Regions from separate parts of the Burkholderia sp. BC1 genome, predicted to be linked through region 1. Evidence: predicted binding sites of a transcription regulator. Region 1 holds the regulator's gene; each other region holds the start of a gene.
What was found. The regulator HrcA, encoded in region 1, represses chaperone genes, less so after heat shock. The targets are predictions, from matches to a motif close to TTAGCACTCNNNNNNNNNGAGTGCTAA.
Positions count from the first base shown of each region.

Region 2: the regulator HrcA is predicted to act here: its motif matches at 4,685-4,711, upstream of rpoH (RNA polymerase sigma factor RpoH).
Region 3: the regulator HrcA is predicted to act here: its motif matches at 4,882-4,908, upstream of groES (co-chaperone GroES).

Region 1 covers NZ_JBQYLP010000002.1:23,109-30,099, reverse strand. Annotated here, with positions in the region: gene recN (DNA repair protein RecN) at 1-1,545, opposite strand, end outside; gene ACSHSS_RS01400 (NAD kinase) at 1,565-2,467, opposite strand; gene hrcA (heat-inducible transcriptional repressor HrcA) at 2,599-3,621, shown strand; gene hemH (ferrochelatase) at 3,868-4,935, shown strand; gene ACSHSS_RS01385 (RNA-binding S4 domain-containing protein) at 4,932-5,339, shown strand; gene ACSHSS_RS01380 (hypothetical protein) at 5,311-5,472, opposite strand; gene grpE (nucleotide exchange factor GrpE) at 5,822-6,367, shown strand; gene ACSHSS_RS01370 (thioredoxin family protein) at 6,378-6,797, shown strand; gene dnaK (molecular chaperone DnaK) at 6,945-6,991, shown strand, end outside.
Region 2 covers NZ_JBQYLP010000005.1:37,529-44,519, forward strand. Annotated here, with positions in the region: gene maiA (maleylacetoacetate isomerase) at 1-97, opposite strand, end outside; gene ybiB (DNA-binding protein YbiB) at 271-1,242, shown strand; gene leuA (2-isopropylmalate synthase) at 1,635-3,281, shown strand; gene ACSHSS_RS03940 (nuclear transport factor 2 family protein) at 3,417-3,800, opposite strand; gene ACSHSS_RS03945 (acyloxyacyl hydrolase) at 3,846-4,415, opposite strand; gene rpoH (RNA polymerase sigma factor RpoH) at 4,772-5,707, shown strand; gene cydP (cytochrome oxidase putative small subunit CydP) at 6,016-6,273, shown strand; gene ACSHSS_RS03960 (cytochrome ubiquinol oxidase subunit I) at 6,263-6,991, shown strand, end outside.
Region 3 covers NZ_JBQYLP010000078.1:520-7,510, forward strand. Annotated here, with positions in the region: partial or broken gene ACSHSS_RS26035 (beta strand repeat-containing protein) at 1-994, shown strand, start outside; gene ACSHSS_RS26040 (COG4315 family predicted lipoprotein) at 1,305-1,664, shown strand; gene ACSHSS_RS26045 (sigma-70 family RNA polymerase sigma factor) at 1,692-2,207, shown strand; gene ACSHSS_RS26050 (anti-sigma factor family protein) at 2,207-2,986, shown strand; gene ACSHSS_RS26055 (quinol oxidase) at 3,010-3,429, shown strand; gene ACSHSS_RS26060 (LolA family protein) at 3,468-4,058, shown strand; gene ACSHSS_RS26065 (SRPBCC family protein) at 4,098-4,607, shown strand; gene groES (co-chaperone GroES) at 4,982-5,275, shown strand; gene groL (chaperonin GroEL) at 5,321-6,961, shown strand.

The DNA of each region.
Region 1 (6,991 bases):
GACGACGGTCGACACCGTGCCGCCGTGCTCGTCGCTGCCTTTCGCGACCTGGAAATGGTGGTCGCCGCGCGCGGCGACCTGCGGCAGGTGCGTCACGCACAGCACCTGCCGGTCGCGCCCGAGCTGATGCAGCAGCCGGCCGACGACTTCGGCCACGCCGCCGCCGATACCCGTATCGACCTCGTCGAAGATCAGCGTCGGCGTCGGGCTCGCGGCGCTCGCGATCACCGCGAGCGCAAGGCTGATCCGCGCGAGTTCGCCGCCCGACGCGACTTTGGCAAGCGGGCGCAGCGGCACGCCGGCGTGGCCCGCAACGCGGAATTCGATCTGTTCGAGCCCGTGCGGGCCGCCGTCCGCGAGCGGCACGAGCGCGACTTCGAAGCTGCCGCCCGCCATCGACAGCTCCTGCATGCCGGCCGTCACCGCGGTGCCGAGCGCCTTCGCTGCTTGCGCGCGCGCCTTCGACAGGCGCTTCGCGTCGGCCAGATAAGCGTCCCACGCCTTCGCCTGCGCGGCTTCGAGCGCGCCGAGATCGGCCGCCGCGTCCAGCGCGGCAAGCTGCGCGCGGCGCGCCGCGTGTTCCTCGTGCAGCGTGTCGGGTGGCAGCCGGAACTTGCGGGCGGTCGAATGCAGCGCGTCGAGGCGCATTTCGACCTGCGCGAGGCGGTCGGGATCGAGATCCAGACGCTGCGCGTAATGCGACAGCGAATAGACCGCTTCCTGCAGCTGGATTTCGGCCGGCTCGAGTGACGCGAGCGCGTCGCCGAGCGCGGCATCGTAGTCGGCGAGGCTGCGCAGCTTCGACACGATCGCGCCGAGCTGCGTGAGCATCGCATCGTCCGATTCGGACAGCGCATCGAGCGCGCCGCGCACGCCTTCGATCAGATTCGCCGAATGCGACAGGCGCTTGTGCTCGGCGCTCACCTCTTCCCATTCGCCCGGCTGCGGCGCGAGCTTGTCGAGCTCCGCGAGCTGCCACGCGAGCTTTTCGCGCTCGAGCTGCAGCTCGCGTTCGTGCGCCTTCGCCGCGTCGATCGCCTGCGTCGCGTCGCGCCAGACACGCCACGCGCGCGCGACGTTCGCGGCCTCGGCGACGAGCCCCGCGTGCGTGTCGAACAGCTCGCGCTGCGCGTCGGGACGCATCAGCAGCTGGTGCGCGTGCTGCCCGTGAATGTCGACGAGCATCTCGCCGAGTTCGCGCAGTTGCGCGAGCGTCGCGCTGGTGCCGTTGATGAAGGCGCGCGAGCGGCCGTTCGCGTCGATCACGCGGCGCAGCATCACGGTGTCTTCGGCATCGAACGCGTGTTCGTCGAGCCAGCGCGCGACGCGGTCGTGCGGCGTGAATTCGGCGGTGATGTCGGCGCGGCTGCAGCCGGTGCGCACGACGCTCGCGTCGGCGCGTTCGCCGAGCGCAAGGGCGAGCGCGTCGATCAGGATCGATTTTCCGGCGCCGGTTTCGCCGGAAAAGACGGTAAAGCCGGCGTCGAATTCGAGATCGAGCGCGGCGACGATGACGAAGTCGCGTATCGAGAGGTGGCGGAGCATGGTGTCGGGCGGCGGCGCGTCAGGACGCCTTGTCGTCTTCGTTCGAGGCGTGCTCGTTCCAGTGCAGCTTCTTGCGCAGCGTCGCGTAGTAGCTGTAGCCGATCGGATGCAGGAACGGCACCGTGTGCTTCGAGCGGCGCACCTCGATCGTATCGTTCAGTTCGAGCGCGGTGAACGACTGCATGTCGAAGTTCACGTTGACGTCGCGCCCGCCGACGATCTGGATCGCGATCTTCGAATCGTCCGGCAGCACGATCGGCCGGTTCGACAGCGCGTGCGGCGCAATCGGCACGAGCACGATGCCCTGCAGCTGCGGATGGAGGATCGGGCCCGCCGACGACAGCGCGTACGCGGTCGAGCCGGTCGGCGTCGCGACGATCAGGCCGTCGGAGCGCTGGTTGTACATGTACCGGCCGTCGACCGACGCGCGCAGCTCGACCATCCCGGAGAAGCCGCTGCGGTTCACGACGACGTCGTTGAACGCGAGCGCGTGGTAGATCGGTTCGCCGTCGCGGACGATTCGCGCCTCGAGCAGCGAGCGCTCCTCGCGCTCGAACTTGCCCGACAGCATCACGGGGACGAGCGCCTGCATGTCGGCCGCGGCGATGTCGGTGATGAAGCCGAGCCGGCCGTGGTTGATGCCGATCAGCGGCGTCCGGTACGGCGCGAGCTGCCGGCCGATGCCGAGCATCGTGCCGTCGCCGCCGAGCACGACCGCGACGTCGGCGCGCGCGCCGATCTCGGCCGGCGTCAGCGCCGGATAGCCCGAGATGCCGATCTCGCGCGCGGTGTCGCCTTCGAACACGACCTCGAACCCGCGCTTCGCGATGCAGGCGGCGAGCGTCGCGAGCGGCTCGGCGATGCCCGGCGTGTTGCTGCGGCCGACGAGTGCGACGGTGTTGAACAGATTACCGGTTTTCATGCCGGCATTACACCATAGCTCGATGCCGAAAAGAACCGGTCGTGCCGCCGCGGGGCCGGATCGGACGCCGCCGCGCAACAGCGCTTGCGGCCACTCGCCGCGCTCGCGCGGTTGCGCTAAAATTTTCCACCATGCTAGATCCTCGCGCACGAACCCTCCTGAAAACCCTGATCGAACGGTATATCGCCGACGGTCAGCCGGTCGGATCGCGCACGTTGTCCCGGTACTCGGGGCTCGAACTGAGCCCCGCGACGATCCGCAACGTGATGTCCGATCTGGAGGAGCTCGGCCTGGTGTCGAGCCCGCACACGTCGGCCGGCCGCGTGCCGACGCCGCGCGGCTACCGGCTGTTCGTCGACACGATGCTGACCGTCGAAACGCCGATCGACGCCGCGGCCGTCGCGCGGCAGGTGCAGAGCACGCTGCAGGCCGGCGAGCCGCAGCAGAAGGTGGTCGCCGCCGCGGCGAGCGTGCTGTCGAACCTGTCGCAGTTCGCCGGCGTCGTGCTGACGCCGCGCCGCAGCCACGTGTTCAAGCAGATCGAGTTCATGCGGCTGTCGGAAAAGCGCATCCTGCTGATCATCGTGACGCCCGAAGGCGACGTGCAGAACCGCATGCTGGCGACGCCGCGCGACTATTCGCCGTCGCAGCTGACCGAAGCGTCGAACTACATCAACGCGCATTTCGCGGGCCTGTCGTTCGACGAGGTGCGGCGGCGCCTGCGCGACGAAATCGACCAGCTGCGCGGCGACATGACCGCGCTGATGCACGCGGCCGTGACGGCGAGCACCGAGGTGCCCGACACCGAGGACACGGTGCTGATTTCCGGCGAGCGCAACCTGCTCGAGGTGGCGGACCTCTCGTCCGACATGGCGCGGCTGCGCAAGCTGTTCGACGTATTCGACCAAAAGACGGGCCTCCTGCAACTGCTCGACGTGTCGAGCCACGCCCAGGGCGTGCAGATCTTCATCGGCGGCGAATCGACGCTCGTGCCGATCGAGGAGATGAGCGTCGTCACCGCGCCTTACGAGGTGAACGGCAAGATCGTCGGCACGCTCGGCGTGATCGGGCCGACGCGGATGGCGTACAACCGCGTGATCCCGATCGTCGACATCACCGCGCGCCTGCTGTCGCTGACGCTGAGCCAGCAATAGCCGGCACGAGCGCGTTTCGCCATCATCGGCGCGCGGGCGCCGCGCCGCCAGTCGGCCGGACGGCCAGGGGGCGGCGGATCGATCGTCGCGGGCGGCCTGCGCGCCGGGCCGGTCTCCCGCGGTTTGACCACGCGCCCCGACCTGCGCGCCGGCCGGTCTTCCGCGGCCCGGCCTTCGCGGCCCCACCTCCGCGCCCCGCTATAATTGAAAACCATCCGGTTTCGTGCCTCGAGCACGCTCTTGCCCATGCGTTTCGACCTTGAGCCGCCTTCGAGCGTCGCGGCTGCCCACCGCGTCGGCGTGCTGCTGATCAATCTCGGCACGCCCGACGCGCCGACGCCGCGTGCGGTGCGGCGCTACCTCGCCGAATTCCTGTCCGATCCGCGTGTCGTCGAAATCCCTCAGCCCGTCTGGCAGGTGCTGCTGCGCACGCTGATCCTGCCGCTGCGCGGCCGGGCGTCGGCGAAGAAGTACGCGGCGGTCTGGATGCCCGAGGGTTCGCCGCTGCGCGTGTACACCGAGCGTCAGACCGAGGGCGTGCGGCATCTGCTCGCCTCGAACGACTATCACGTGCTGGTCGACTACGCGATGCGCTACGGCAGCCCCGGCATCGCGCAGGCGCTCGCGCAGTTCAAGCGCGCGGGCGTCGAGCGCGTGCTGCTGATGCCGATGTACCCGCAGTATTCCGCATCGACGACGGCCACCGCGTTCGACGCCGCCTTCGCGGCGCTCGCGCGCATGCGCAACCAGCCGGAAGTGCGCACGGTGCGCCACTATGCCGACCATCCGGCCTACATCCACGCGCTCGCCGAGCAGGTGCGCCACTACTGGGCGCAGCACGGCCGGCCCGACTTCGCGGCCGGCGACAAGCTCGTGCTGAGCTTTCACGGCGTGCCGAAGCGCACGCTCGATCTCGGCGATCCGTATCACGACCAGTGCCAGCAGACGGGCGCGCTGCTGATGGCCGCGCTCGGGCTCTCGACGATCGAATGCCGCGTGACGTTCCAGTCGCGCTTCGGCAAGGCCGAATGGCTGCAGCCGTACACGGCGCCGACGCTGCGCGAGCTCGGCGAGGCCGGCGTGCGGCGCGCCGACGTGTTCTGCCCGGGCTTCACGGCCGACTGCCTCGAGACGATCGAGGAGATCGGCATGGAAGTGCGCGACGAGTTCATCGCGGGCGGCGGCCAGTCGTTCCACCGGATTCCGTGCCTGAACGGCGCGCCGGCGTGGATCGGCGCGCTCGGCGAGATCGTCGCGGAGAATCTGCAGGGCTGGCCCGTGCGGACCGCCCAACCCGAAACGGTGAACGGATGAACTACAGGATTTCGACGGAGCCCGGCGCGAAGCTGCGCATCGACAAATGGCTGTGGGCCGCGCGGTTCTTCAAGACGCGCTCGCTCGCGAGCGATGCGGTCGACAAGGGGCGCGTGAAGATCGGCGGCGCGGCCGTCAAGCCGGCGAAGGAAGTGCGCGTCGGCGACGAGGTCGAGATTGCGATCGACGGCATCGTCTGGCACATTGCCGTGCTGGGCGTCTGCGACGTGCGCGGGCCGGCGAGCGTCGCGCAGACGCTCTATGCGGAAACGGAAGCAGGGCGCGCCGAGCGGCTCGCCGAACTGGAGCGGCGGCGTACGTATCGCGAGCCGGCGGCCGCGCTGCACGGCCGGCCGACGAAGCGCGACCGCCGCATCATCGACAAACTGTCCGGTGGACGCTGAACAGCTGATCGAACGTCGCGCGCACGCTGCCGTATTCGGTCGTGCGGTCGGTCACGGCGCCCGAAAGGCAAATGGTGGTGGTGCCGGCGATGAGTACCAGCGCGACCGCCGATATCGCAAAGGTCAGTTTCACGGTACTCCCCTCGAAAAGACGGGTAAATGGCGCCAGGCGGAGATCGGGCGGCGGGAGCTAGGGTAAACGCGCTTTTCCCGACGCCTGAAACGAGTGTAGTGCAGCGCACAGTGCCGGGCTAGTACTTCCCCGGTAAGCGTTGTTACCGGCCGTTTCGCGCGATTCGGCGGCCGATGCGCGCAATGCGGGGCAAACCGCATCGTTGTTTCGCCGCACGCGCGAATTCCGGCGAATCTCCCTCTTGAAACCGCGGTTTTTGCCCTTATCTGCACCAGCAATGTGCGGCACCTTCGGTCATACGTCCGGCGGTTGCCGATTTGGCTTCAACCTCTAATCGACTTTCAGCGACATGGAAAACACGCAAGAGAACCCGGCATCCCAATCGGCCGAAGAAAACGGCAGCGAGACGCAGGCGGCACAAGACGCGGCTCCCGCCGCGCAAGCAGCCGACGCGGCGCTCGCCGAGGCTCAAGCCAAGGTCGCCGAGCTGCAGGAAAGCTACCTGCGGGCGAAGGCCGAGACCGAGAACGTTCGTCGTCGCGCGCAGGAAGACGTCGCGAAGGCCCATAAATTCGCGATCGAAAGCTTCGCCGAGCACCTGCTGCCGGTGCTCGACAGCCTCGAAGCCGCCGTCGGCGACACGTCGGGCGACATCGCCAAGGTGCGCGAAGGTGTCGAGCTCACGCTGCGCCAGCTGACGAGCGCGCTCGAGAAGGGCCGCGTCGTCGCGATCAATCCGGTCGGCGAGAAGTTCGATCCGCACCGCCACCAGGCGATCTCGATGGTCCCGGCCGATCAGGAGCCGAACACCGTCGTCACGGTGCTGCAAAAGGGCTACACGATCGCCGACCGCGTGCTGCGTCCGGCGCTCGTGACGGTCGCGCAGCCGAAGTAAGGGCGTCGCCATGCTACCCGCCGGCGTCGATCCGGCCGCGTTCGACGCGTTCGGCATGCAGCCGCTGTCCGCCGACACGTTCGACGCCGGCATCGCCGGCGCCGGCGACGCGCTCGCCGTGGTGTTCTTCTGGGGCGTCGACTGCTTCAACTGCGAGATCGCGAAGAAGGCGATGCTCGCGCAGCCCGACGCGATCCGCGCACTGGGCCTGAAGTGGTTCCACTGCAACGTGTACGAACACCGCGAGCTCGGGCGCCGCTTCGGGCTGCACGGCGTGCCCACCTGGTTCTTCTTCCATCGCGGCAAGCGGCTGGGCCGCGCGACCGGCTGGCACGGGCTCGCGCAGTTCCAGGCGGCGGTCGCGGCCGCGCGCGCGAAGATCGCTGCGTCGGCGCCCGCGGAGGACGATCCTGCTTCGCGCGGCGATTGAAAAAATTTAATATCCGCATCGGTCGTCAGGTCTTGAAAACGGATCCGCCGGACGCATTTCGGGAACAGAGTTGAATTCGGCGCGCGAAACCGGCCAAAAACGGCCGGTTTCGCGCAGCAAACAAGCATTTCTGGAGATTAGGAAAAAATGGGAAAGATCATCGGTATTGACCTCGGCACCACGAACTCGTGCGT
Region 2 (6,991 bases), on a different contig from region 1:
TGTGCACGGGCACGTAGTCGTACGGCAGCCGCTTCAGGTTCAGCGCGATCCGCACGCGGTACGAAGCGGAACTGCGGAAATAGCTGTAGAGCTTCATGGGTCGTCTCTCTTGATGTCGTACTCGGCCGAGGCATGCGCAGGCGCGCCGCCGGGGAACCAGAGTGTAGCGCCGTGCGCAGCCGGTGCGTGCGCAAGCGCGCCCGTGCGATACTCGGTGCATCCGTTACCGAATTCCGCGCGCCGCGCTGCCGGCCGCGCGCCCCACGCCCGATGACCGCTGCCCACGACTCCGCCGCCCCGTTCCCCTGCGCCCGCTTCATCAAGGAAATCGGCCGCGGCCCGCACGGCGCGCGCGCGCTGTCGGCCGCCGACACGTTCGAGCTGTATCGCGCGATGCTCGATGCGCGCGTGTCCGACGTCGAACTCGGCGCGATCCTGATCGCCTACCGGCTGAAAGGCGAAACCGCCGACGAACTGGCCGCGATGCTGGCCGCCGCACAGGCGTCGTTCGAGCCCGTGCACGTACGGGACGCGACGTTCCGGCCCGTCTCGATCCCGAGCTACAACGGCGCACGCAAGCAGCCGAACCTCGTGCCGCTGCTCGCACTGCTGCTCGCGCGCGAAGGCGTGCCGGTGCTCGTGCACGGCGTCGCGCAGGACCCGGGCCGCGTGACGAGCGCGGAGATCTTCGCGGCGCTGTCGATCGCGCCGTCGACGTCGCACGACGCGATCGAGGATACGCTCGCCGAGCGCCGCGTCGCATTCGCGCCGATCGACACGCTCGCGCCGCGCATCGCGCGGCTGCTGTCGATGCGCGCCGTGCTCGGCGTGCGCAATTCGACGCACACGCTCGTGAAGCTGCTGCAGCCGTTCGCGCCGGCCGGGCTGCGGCTCGTCAACTACACGCATCCGCCGTATCGCGACAGTCTCGTCGAGCTGTTCGCCGCGCATCCGGACGCCGCGCTCGGCGGCGCGCTGCTCGCACGCGGCACCGAGGGCGAAGCCGTCGCGGATACGCGGCGCCAGGTGCAGGTCGACTGGCTGCACGACGGCGTCTGCGACACGCTGATCGAGCCGGAGCGCTCGTCGGCCGACGCGCCGCCCGTCGCGCTGCCCGAATCGCGCGACGCGCAAACGACGGCCGCCTGGACCGACGCCGTGCTGCGAGGCGAGATTCCGGTACCCGACACGGTCGCGCGCCAGGTCGCGACGATCGTGCGGATCGCCCGCACGGCGGGCTGAGCGAGGGCGTCGGCGCGGCCCGCGGCACGCCGGCCCGATCGCGCCCATTTGACACGCGCCCGCATCCTGGCATAGAGTTGCCGTCATGCGTTCCTTCCCGAACACCCTCCGAATTACCTCCGGCCGCCTAGCGCGGCCGCTATCGCTACGACTAGCCTAAGGCTGTCGTAGCGCCGTGCGACGTCTGCACGGTCCCTCCCAGCAGTTCCTCGCAGCACCCTTCTCGCAGTTTTTGCAACCCGAAGTCGTCAGCTTTCGTCCGTCTATCCGTCGGTCGAATCGCGAAGATCATCCGCATCCGCAGCGCGATCGCGCGCCACGGTGCGAGGCAGCGTCAACCGTCGCTCATGCCGTCCGTCTTCGCTCGCGACTTGAGACCCGAGGTCAAGAAGATGAAGCGCAACCCGCAAGAAAAGTACCGAGCGTTCGAACCCGTCCGCCTCAACGGCCGCAAGTGGCCGACCCGCACGATCGAGCGGGCGCCGGTGTGGATGAGCACCGACTTGCGCGACGGCAACCAGTCGCTGATCGAACCGATGAGCATCGAGCAGAAGCTCGAGTTCTTCGAGATGCTGGTCGCGATCGGGTTCAAGGAGATCGAAGTCGGTTTTCCGTCGGCGTCGCAAACCGACTTCGATTTCGTGCGCAAGCTGATCGACGAGAAGCGCATCCCCGACGACGTGACGATCGAAGTGCTCGTGCAGTCGCGCGAAGACCTGATCGCCCGCACGTTCGAAGCGCTCGAAGGCGTGCCGCGCGCGATCGTGCATCTGTACAACGCGATCTGCCCGTCGTTCCGCCGCATCGTGTTCGGGATGTCGAAGGACGACGTGAAGGCGCTCGCGGTCGAAGGCACGCGGCTCATCAAGGCATACGCGGCCGCGCGCCCGGACACGCAGTGGACCTACCAGTATTCGCCGGAAACCTTCAGCATGACCGAGCTGACGTTCGCGCGCGAAGTGTGCGACGCGGTCGCGCAAATGTGGCGTCCGACCCGCGACCACAAGATGATCGTCAACCTGCCGGCGACCGTCGAAGCCGCGATGCCGAACGTGTTCGCCGATCAGATCGAATGGATGGACCGCAATCTCGCGTATCGCGACAGCATCGTGCTGTCCGTCCATCCGCATAACGACCGCGGCACCGCGGTCGCGGCCGCCGAACTCGCGCTGCTCGCCGGCGCGGACCGCATCGAGGGTTGCCTGTTCGGCAACGGCGAGCGCACCGGCAACGTCGATCTCGTCACGCTCGCGCTCAATCTGTATACGCAGGGCATCGATCCGGGCCTCGACTTCTCCGACATCGATGCGGTGCGCCGCGTCGTCGAACGCTGCAACCAGATTCCCGTGCATCCGCGCCACCCGTACGCGGGCGACCTCGTCTTCACCGCGTTCTCCGGCTCGCACCAGGACGCGATCCGCAAGGGCTTCGCGCAGCAACGCGCGGACGCGCTGTGGGAAGTGCCGTATCTGCCGATCGACCCGGCCGATCTCGGCCGCAGCTACGACGCGGTGATCCGCGTGAACAGCCAGTCCGGCAAGGGCGGCGCGACGTACCTGCTCGAGCGCGGCATGGGCTTTACGCCGACGCGCCGCGTGCAGATCGAATTCAGCCACGCGGTGCAGACGCTCGCCGACGCGTCGGGCGCCGAAGTCACCGGCGACGCGATCTGCGCGCTCTTTGCCCGCGAATTCCTCGAAACCGACGGCCCGGCCGCGCGGCACGGCAACGGCGCGCGCTGGCAGAACCGCGAGATCGCGGGCGCGTTCGCGGCCGACGCGGCGCCCGAAGCGGCCGTGCAGCGCGCGGCCGCGGCATTCGCGGCGGCCGCCGGCGCGACGATCGACGTCGCGTCGTGCGAGCACGTGCGCACGGCCGACGGGCGCATCGCCGTGTCGGTCGGCTGCCGCGTCGGCGATGCGCCGCTGCGGCACGGCGTCGGCGTCCATGCCGACGCGTCGTGCGCGGCGCTCGATGCGGTCGTCAGCGCGATCAATCGCTCCGCGTGGCAGCACGCGGACCGGCGCGCGGCGGCCTGAACGCACACGACCGCTCGCCTTCGGCGCGAGCGGTGCGCAACCGCCCGTGCGCCGCGCGATCCGCGCCGCACGGGCAACAAAAAGCGGCCCAGAAGGCCGCTTCGGTCGATACATGAAAATGGGCGCGACGCGCGCTCAGGTGTCGGTTGCGCACCGCGTCGCCTGCCACGCCAGCAGGCGCCAGCGGCCCTGCTCCTGCGCCTGGACCGCCGTATAGGCGATTGGGAACACGAGGCCGCCGTTGTTCGTTTCCATCTCGATCAGCGCACGGCCCGTGACGAGGCAGGTGCCGTCGCCGACGGGCAGCACGTCCTGCGACTGAATCTCGATCTGGCGATAGCGGCGGCGGCCGGCGGCAATGGCGTCGATGAACTGCTGCTTGGTTTCCCGCTTGCCGTTCGTGTGCACGTAGAAGACCTTCTCCGACAGCAGCGCGTCGAGCGCCTCGCCATCCCCGTCGACCATCGCCCGGAACCGATCGCGCTCGAGCGCGCGGATCGCATCGACCACCTTCGTCATCGCCTGACTCCTCGGCAACGCGCACGCCGTGCGCGGGCATGCGGATCAGAAGTTGTACTGCACGTAGAACTGGTGGAAATTTACCCCAGGATTGGGCTCTTTGATACCCGCGTTCGACACATGCTGGAAGCGGTAGCCGACCTGGTACTGCTGCCGCTCGCCGAATTGCGCGCCGACGCCGACGACGTCCGCGAACTGAAAGGCGGTCGACATCGAGAAGTTGTCGGAAATCGTCGGGTGCGTGAGCAGCCGCACGCCGGCGCCGGCCTCGATGAACGGCCGGACCTGGCCGGCGCTCTTGATGAAGCGGAACATCGGCGTCGCGCCGAATTCGCCGATATTGGCGTGAATGTTGCCGCCCGTATGCCAGTAACCGACATGGCCTTCCAGCACGAACGCGAAGTGCCATCCGCCGATTTCCCACCAGTTCCAGCCGGGATCCCACACCACCGCCAGATCGGCCTTGTCGATACCGTGGCGATCGGAGAAGCCGCCGCCCGCCTGGATGCCCCAGCGGTCGGCGAAAGCCAGCCCCGACCCGGCGAGCAGGGAGGCCGCGACCGCGGCATGCAGGGCGATCCGGCTACGCGGCCGGCGGTTCTTCTTCTTGTTCATCTGACACTCCAACTTTGTGGGTTGAATGGAGCCGGCCGCGCGGCCGTGCTCGAGCGAACTGAATGGTATGGTAAAGGACTTTTCCGATCGGCATCGCGAAGCGAAATTGTTTGCTTCCAAATCTACAAAAATCGAAACCGTCTGCCGATTCGCGCCGCCGGCCGCCCTGTCGGAACTCCCGACTGCGCCTCCGGTCGAACCCTAGACTATCGACTCGACTATTTTGATAGATAACCGGGAACTCCGATGTCCGCACGGGCTCTAAGGTATTAGCACTCGGCTCCACGGAGTGCTAAGATTGGCCTCGGAATCTAACCCGAGACCAGGGTTCATCCCTGATTCCAAAGGAGTTTTTAGTGAGCAACGCCCTGACCCTCCCGAATACCCTGAGCCCGACGCCGGCCAAGGCCGAATCGGCAGGCTCGCTGGCGCTCGCAACTCATTCGATGTTGCCGGGTCAGCTTGGCAACATCGATGCGTACATCCAGGCCGTCAACCGCATTCCGCTGCTGACCGCCGAAGAGGAACGCCAGTACGCGACCGAATACCGCGAAAACAACAACCTGGAGGCCGCGCGCCGCCTGGTGTTGTCGCACCTGCGCCTGGTCGTGTCGATCGCGCGCAACTATCTCGGCTACGGGCTGCCGCACGGCGACCTGATCCAGGAAGGCAACATCGGTCTGATGAAAGCGGTGAAGCGTTTCGATCCGGCGCAAAACGTGCGCCTGGTGTCGTACGCGATTCACTGGATCAAGGCCGAAATCCACGAGTACATCCTGCGCAACTGGCGGATGGTGAAGGTCGCGACGACGAAGGCGCAGCGCAAGCTGTTCTTCAACCTGCGCAGCCACAAGAAGGGCATGCAGGCGATGACGCCCGAGGAGATCGACGGTCTCGCGCAGGAACTGAACGTGAAGCGCGAAGAAGTGACCGAGATGGAAACGCGCCTGTCGGGCGGCGACATCGCGCTCGAAGGGCAAGTCGAGGACGGCGAGGAATCGTACGCGCCGATCGCCTATCTGGCCGATTCGCACAACGAGCCGACCGCCGTGCTGGCCGCGCGCCAGCGCGACATGCTGCAGACGGACGGCATCGCCCAGGCGCTCGACGCGCTCGACGCGCGCAGCCGCCGCATCATCGAGGCGCGCTGGCTGCATGTCGACGACGACGGCTCGGGCGGCTCGACGCTGCACGATCTCGCGGCCGAATTCGGCGTCTCCGCGGAGCGCATCCGCCAGATCGAAGCGAGCGCGATGAAAAAGATGCGCACGGCACTCGCCGAATACGCATAATCCGACGATCCCGAACGCATCACCGAAAACCGCTGCCAACCGGCAGCGGTTTTTTTTCGTCCATTCGCCGCTTCGGCTTTGCGCGTGCATTTACCCGTTCTCGGGCATGTTCCGCAAAAGCTTGATCTGCCTCAAGTTTTTCAACCGGTTTCGCGACGGTCTGCCGCAGCGCAGCACTCGGCATTGCAAATGCGCGCTTTTAAAATTGGCATGTCCCGCGCAAAAGGATTAAAACAGCTTAACAGCCGTCACATATTCCGCATAAAGTCGCGCCAAAACCGCTTTAAATCGTTTCAGGGGAAACGGCATTGATCTCGATCAATCAGGAACCGGCCCGGCCGCGCGGCTGGCGCGCGCGCGTCGTCGCGTGGGCGCACGGCCCGACCCTCGCCCGCGACATCACGCTCGTGCTGATTCTCAAGCTGATCCTGTTGATGTCGCTCAAATACGCATTCTTCAATCATCCACAGGCTGAACACATGTCGTTGCCGCCTGCCGCCGTCGCCGAGAAGCTGCTCTCGGTACCGGTGCCCGCTTCTACCGAGGGAGACCACCATGATAAGTAGCGAAGTCGTCGATCTGTCACGTCTGCAGTTCGGCATCACGGCGCTCTACCACTTCCTGTTCGTCCCGCTGACGCTCGGCCTGTCCTGGCTGCTCGTCATCATGGAATCCGTCTACGTGATGACCGGCAAGCAGGTCTACAAGGACATGACGCAGTTCTGGGGCAAGCTGTTCGGCATCAACTTCGCGATGGGCGTGACGACCGGCATCACGCTCGAATTCCAGTTCGGCACGAACTGGTCGTATTACTCGCACTACGTCGGCGACATCTTCGGCGTGCCGCTCGCCGTCGAAGGCCTGATGGCGTTCTTCCTCGAATCGACGTTCGTCGGGCTGTTCTTCTTCGGCTGGAACCGCCTGTCGAAGGTGCAGCATCTGATCGTCACGTTCCTCGTCGCGCTCGGCTCGAACCTGTCGGCGCTGTGGATCCTCGTCGCGAACGGCTGGATGAACAATCCGGTCGGCGCCGAATTCAACTACGAGACGATGCGCATGGAGCTGACGAGCCTGTTCGACGTGCTGTTCAACCCGGTCGCGCAGGTGAAGTTCGTGCACACGGTGTCGGCCGGCTACGTGACGGCCGCGATGTTCGTGCTCGGCGTGTCGTCGTGGTATCTGCTGAAAAAGCGCGACGTCGATTTCGCGCTGCGCTCGTTCGCGGTCGCGGCCGGCTTCGGCCTCGCGTCCACGCTCTGCGTGATCGTGCTCGGCGACGAATCG
Region 3 (6,991 bases), on a different contig from region 1:
GGTGCTCGGCAATGCGGTGAACACGCTCACCGGCACGCTGGGTAACCTCGGCGGCGGTGCGGGTCCGCTCGCGCCGGTGCAGGGTGTCGTCAATCAGGTCGTCGGTACGTTGTCCGGTGCGGCGGGCGGCGGCAGCCCGATCACGCCGATCACGAACCTCGTGAGCGGTCTGACGGGCGGCGGCAACCCGGCCGGCGCAGTGACCGGTGCACTGGGCTCGGTGACGGGCGCACTCGGCAACCTGGGCGGCACGAACCCGCTCGCGCCGGTGCAGGGCGTCGTCACGCAGGTCGTCGGCGCGCTCGGCAACGCCAACCCGACCGGCGCGCTCAGCGGCGCGCTGAACTCGGCCACGGGCGCGCTCGGCGGCGCAGTGAGCTCGGTGACGGGCGCACTGGGCAACCTCGGCGGCGGTGCAGGTCCGCTCGCGCCGGTACAGGGTGTCGTCAACCAGGTCGTCGGGACGCTGTCCGGCGCAGCAGGCGGCGGCAGCAGCCCGATCGCGCCGATCACGAACCTCGTGAGCGGTCTGACGGGCGGCGGCAACGCGGGCGGTGCAGTGACCGGCGCGCTCGGTTCGGTGACGGGCGTGCTCGGCAACGCCGGCGCATCGCTGTCGCAGACGGTGGGCACGCTGAGCGGTGCAGCCGCGAGCGGTTCGTCGGCGATCGGCCAGGCGGGCAGCGCACTGTCGGGCGTGGCCGGTTCGGGCGCGGCGGCGGGCGGCAGCCTGCTCGGCTCCGGTGCCGCTGCCGGCGGCAGTGTGCTCGGCTCGGGCGCCAGCGCGGCAGGCAGCACGACCGGTGCAGTCGGTGGACTGCTGACGGCCGGCGGTAACGCGGCTGCCACGGTCGTCAACGCGGTCGGCACGACGCTGGGCGCGGCGCCGGGCCTGTCGGTCTCGACGCACTCGAACGGCACGAGCGCGGCGAACAATCCGCTGGCACCGGTGTCGTCGCTGATCCAGTCGCTGACCGGCGGGTTGTCGAAGTAACGCCGGAGCAGCACGCGCGGCGGCATTGTCCGCCGCACATCCGGTCGTAGGACGCGGCATGACGGTAACGTCATGCCGCGTTTTGTTTGGTGTCGCGCGTTCGTGCGCCGACGCATCGCAGTCACATCGAGCATCTGCACGATGGCGAGATTGCGCGATGGAAGATTGCAAGACCGCATGGAATAACCGGCCAGGCCCGTTCGTTTACGTACCGGGACGCGACTCGCTCGCGCGGCGCATCATGATCGCGATGCAGTCGGCATCCCGTGAACGCATGCGATGTCGCATCGCGACGCCAAGGAGAACGGGAATGAAAACGATGTTGTTCGCCGTCGCGCTGACGGCTGCGATCGCGCGGCCGGCGGCCGCGGAACCGCCGCAGGTCGGCGACGGGAAGCTGGTCGACGACGATCACATGACGCTCTACGTGTTCGACCGCGACGCACCGGGCAAGAGCGCGTGCACGGGCACGTGCGCGGCGAACTGGCCGCCGGCGCTCGCCGATGCGTACGACAAGCCGTCGGGCGCACTGAGCGTCGTCGCGCGCGACGACGGCAAGATGCAATGGGCGTACAACGGTCGTCCCCTGTATCGCTGGAAGATGGATCGCAAGGCCGGCGATGCGGGCGGCGACGGCGTCGGCGGCGTCTGGCACGTCGCGCATCCGTGACGGCCGCGCCGCGCGCGGGATCGTCGCATGAGCTACGAATCGGACCTGCTGGTGTGGCTGCCGCATCTGACGCGGTATGCGCGCGCGCTGACGGGCGATCGGGCCTGGGCGGACGATCTCGTGCAGGACACGCTCGAGCGCGCGCTGAACCGGCCGCCGCGCGATGCCGGCAATCTGCGCGCGTGGCTGCTGACGCTGCTGCGTCACCGCTTCATCGATCAGTTGCGCGCGCGGCATGAAGTAGCCGTCGACGACGCGACGGCGCCATGGCAGACGCTCGCCGCGCCGCCCGGCGACGTGGGCGGCCTGATGCTGCGCGACGTGCAGCGCGCGCTGTACCGGCTGCCCGTCGAGCAGCGCGAGGTGCTGCTGCTGGTCGCGCTCGAAGAGCTGAGCTACCGCGATGCCGCGCAGGTGCTCGGCGTGCCGGTCGGTACGGTGATGTCGCGGCTGTCGCGCGCGAGAGAGCAGATGCGGGCGCTGCTGTCCGGCGAACCGGCCGCGCATGGCACGGCCGCGTTACGGGTGATCGGGAAGACATGATGGACGAGTCGCGCACACCTTCGGACGATCGGGACGACGAAGCGTCGGCGCAGCTGCTGTCGGCGCTGCTCGACGGCGAGCTGTCCGCGCACGAACGCCGCGAGGTACTCGAACGTCTGCAGTCGGATCCGCGCGAAGCGGCCCGGTTCGCGCATTACCGCGCCCAACGCGACGCACTGCACGCGTTGTTTCCGCTGCCGCCCGCCACGTCGGCGCTGTTCGTGCAGCGCCGCGCATCGCGCCGGCCCAGATTCGCCTACGCGTTCGCGGGGCTCGCGGCCGGGCTGCTGATCGGCATCGCGCTGCACGCGGGCTGGACTGCACTGGGTGCTGCCCCGGAATTCGCCGAGCGCGCCGATGCGGCGTACGCTGTCTATGCGGCAGACCGCGACCATCCGGTGGAAGTCGATGCGCGCGACCCGGAGCGTCTGGCTGCGTGGCTGTCCGCGCGGCTCGGGCGGCCGGTGCGCGCGCCGTCGCTCGGCGAATACGGCTACGCGCTGCTCGGCGGCCGTCTGCTGCCGGGCGACGCAGGGCCGGCCGCACAACTGATGTATCAGCGCGCGGACGGCGACCGCGTGACGCTGTACATGACCGCCTACGACGCGCGGCGCGTGGCGCCGCAGCCGTTATCGGCCGACGGTCGCTACACGTACTTCTGGTCGGATCGCGGCATGGGTTATGCGCTGTCCGGCGGTGGCGACGAATGGCGCGTTCGCGAACTCGCGATCGAGGCGTGCGGCGCACTCGGCGGACCGGTCGGCGCGTGGAGCGGCTGACGCGCGCTCGCACGGAGCGAACGATGAAAGTGATGGCGGCGGTATGGGCAGGGCTGGTTGTGTTCGCAGCAGGCACCGGATTTGCGTACGCGGACGACGATGCACCGGTGCGCGTGCCGATCGATCCGGACGGTGTGCAGCGCGTGACGATCGTCGGCGGCAGCTATTTCTTCCGACCGAACCACGTGATCGTGACTGCGCAGGCGCCCGTCGAGCTGACGGTGTCGGCGGAGCCGGGGATCGTGCCGCATAGTTTCCGGATCGATGCGCCGCAGGCCGGCATCGACGTGCGCACCGAACTCGCCACGACGCCGCGCACCTTCCGTTTCACGCCGACGCAACCGGGCCGCTTTGCCTACTATTGCACGCACCGGCTGCCGTTGTTCGGCAGCCATCGCACGCGCGGCATGGAAGGCGTACTGGACGTCGAGGCCGCGCCGTGATTGCCGCGTTGCTGGCCGCGAGCCTGATAGGAGCGAGCATGACAGCCGATCCAGTGACCGTTGCGCAGTCGCAGTTCGACCACGTGCACTCGTACCGCGCGACGATCCGTTCGACCGCGAGAAGCGGCGAGCACACCGAAATCCGCTACGCCTATCTGAAACCGGGCTTCGTCCGGATGGATTTCGTGTCGCCGCACCACGGCGCGGTGCTCGCGTACGATCCGGACGACGGCAAGGTGCGGCTGCGTCCGTTCGGCGTGCATATGCCGCCTGCGCTGACGCTGTCGCCCGACAACCCGATGGTGCGCGACCGTAGCGGGCATCGCGTCGACCGGTCGGACGTCGGTCAGCTGCTGCGCAACGTGCACGCGCTGCAGCAGGGCGGGGCGACGGTGAGCGAAGGCGAGGAGACGGTCGGCGGCCGCACGACGTTGCGCGTATCGGTGACGGGCGCGCCGGCACAGGCGGTCGACGGCGTGCATCGCTACCGATTGTGGCTCGATACCGAGGACGGATTTCCGCGCAAGGTCGTCAGCTTCGCGGACGACGACGGCGAGCCGCTCGAAACGGTGACGCTCGACGACATCGAGCTCGACGTCGCGTTTCCCGAGCGTTTTTTCGCGCCCTGATCCCGATTCGACGCTGCGCGACGGCGCGCCGGAGGCTGCATGGCGGAATACCGGTTTTCGACGACGTGGCACGTGGACGCGCCGCTGATGGCCGTCTGGGATGCGATCTACCAGGTCGACCGCTGGCCCGACTGGTGGAAGGGCGCCGTGCGGACCGTCGAACTGGAGGCCGGCGACGCGCGCGGCGTCGGGGCGCTGCACCGCTATACCTGGAAAGGCGCGCTGCCGTACCGGCTGACGTTCGACATGCGCGTGCGGCGCGTCGAGCCGCCGCACGTGCTCGAAGGCCGCGCGAGCGGAGCGATCGAAGGCGACGGCCGCTGGTCGTTCGTCGCCGACGGCGCGCGCACGGTCGTCCGCTACGACTGGCACATCCGCACGCACGCGCGCTGGATGAAGTGGCTGGAACCGATCGCGCGGCCGCTGTTCACATGGAATCACGACGTCGTGATGCGCGACGGCGCGAAAGGACTCGCGCGGCTGCTGGGCGCGACGGTCGAGACCGACGGCCGGACGTTCCGGCCGCTCGAGGGGTGCCCCGAAGCGTGACGCTGACCAGAGCCGGTGGCGCATCGCCGGCAGGGCGGACGCATTTTTTTCAACGTACGCGAAATAGTGCGGAACTCGCCGCGGTCCTGCTGTCCAAGCGGGGAACGATGATCGGGGAATCCCCTAACGCGGGCGGCCGCCGGTTTCGTGACGAACTTCCATCTCGTTGTTTCAAAAGGACCTTTCTGCGTTTTCCTCCCTTCCCGTGCGCCCGACGCGGCGCAAAAAAAGCCCCGGTATCTCTTCTTGAATTTGTCAAAACCCGTCCATATAATTAGCACTCGCTGCACGAGAGTGCTAACAATTCTCTGCCGGGCCTCTGGCCGGGCAGGTTCCCTAAGCGTTCTTCAATCTCAGTCAAGAGAGGAGTGAATATGAACCTTCGTCCTTTGCACGATCGCGTGATCGTCAAGCGCCTGGATCAGGAAACCAAGACTGCCTCGGGCATCGTGATCCCCGACGCAGCTGCTGAGAAGCCGGATCAAGGCGAAGTCCTGGCCGTTGGCCCGGGCAAGCGCGACGACAAGGGCGCCCCGATCGCACTCGACGTGAAGGTCGGCGATCGCGTGCTGTTCGGCAAGTACGCGGGCCAGACCGTCAAGGTCGACGGCCAGGAGCTGCTGGTCATGCGCGAAGAAGACATCATGGCCGTGGTCAACGCGAAGTAAGCGTCCACAACGGTACATATTCCCAAGAATTCAAGGAGTTAGAAGATGGCAGCTAAAGACGTCGTATTCGGCGATTCGGCCCGTGCGAAGATGGTCGAAGGCGTGAACATTCTCGCCAACGCAGTGAAGGTCACGCTGGGTCCGAAGGGCCGCAACGTCGTGCTCGAGCGCAGCTTCGGCGGCCCGACGGTCACGAAGGACGGTGTGTCGGTCGCGAAGGAAATCGAGCTGAAGGACAAGCTCCAGAACATGGGCGCGCAAATGGTCAAGGAAGTTGCTTCCAAGACCAGCGACAACGCAGGCGACGGCACGACGACGGCAACCGTCCTCGCGCAATCGATCGTCCGCGAAGGCATGAAGTACGTCGCATCGGGCATGAACCCGATGGACCTGAAGCGCGGTATCGACAAGGCCGTTGCAGCTGCCGTCGAAGAGCTGAAGAAGATCAGCAAGCCGTGCACGACGAACAAGGAAATCGCGCAAGTCGGCGCGATCTCGGCGAACAGCGACTCGTCGATCGGCGATCGCATCGCTGAAGCGATGGACAAGGTCGGCAAGGAAGGTGTGATCACCGTCGAAGACGGCAAGTCGCTCGCCGACGAGCTCGACGTCGTCGAAGGCATGCAGTTCGACCGCGGCTACCTGTCGCCGTACTTCATCAACAACCCGGACAAGCAAGTCGCCGTCCTCGAGAACCCGTTCGTGCTGCTGCACGACAAGAAGGTCTCGAACATCCGCGATCTGCTGCCGGTGCTCGAACAAGTCGCGAAGGCAGGCCGTCCGCTGCTGATCATCGCTGAAGACGTCGAAGGCGAAGCGCTCGCTACGCTGGTCGTCAACAACATCCGCGGCATCCTGAAGACCGTTGCGGTCAAGGCGCCGGGCTTCGGCGATCGTCGCAAGGCGATGCTGGAAGACATCGCGATCCTGACCGGCGGCCAGGTCATCGCGGAAGAAACCGGCCTGACGCTCGAGAAGGCAACGCTGGCAGAACTGGGCCAGGCGAAGCGCATCGAAGTGGGCAAGGAAAACACGACGATCATCGACGGTGCAGGCGAAGCGGCGAACATCGAAGCGCGCGTCAAGCAAATCCGCACGCAGATCGAAGAAGCGACGTCGGACTACGACCGCGAGAAGCTGCAAGAGCGCGTGGCGAAGCTGGCCGGCGGCGTGGCAGTGATCAAGGTCGGTGCTGCGACCGAAGTCGAAATGAAGGAAAAGAAGGCACGTGTCGAAGACGCGCTGCACGCAACCCGCGCTGCCGTTGAAGAAGGCATCGTCCCGGGCGGCGGCGTTGCGCTGATCCGTGCACGCACCGCGATCGCCTCGCTGACGGGCGCGAACGCCGACCAGAACGCCGGCATCAAGATCGTGCTGCGCGCAATGGAAGAGCCGCTGCGTCAGATCGTCACGAACGGTGGCGAAGAAGCGAGCGTCGTCGTGGCGGCCGTTGCTGCAGGCAAGGGCAACTACGGCTACAACGCAGCGACGGGCGAGTACGTCGACATGGTTGAAGCCGGCGTCGTCGACCCGACCAAGGTCACGCGCACCGCACTGCAGAACGCAGCTTCGGTTGCCGGCCTGCTGCTGACGACGGACGCAGCCGTCGCAGAACTGCCGAAGGAAGATGCACCGATGCCGGGCGGCATGCCGGGCGGCATGGGCGGCATGGGCATGGACATGTAATCGACTTCGGTCGATGAAGTCCGGAGCGCG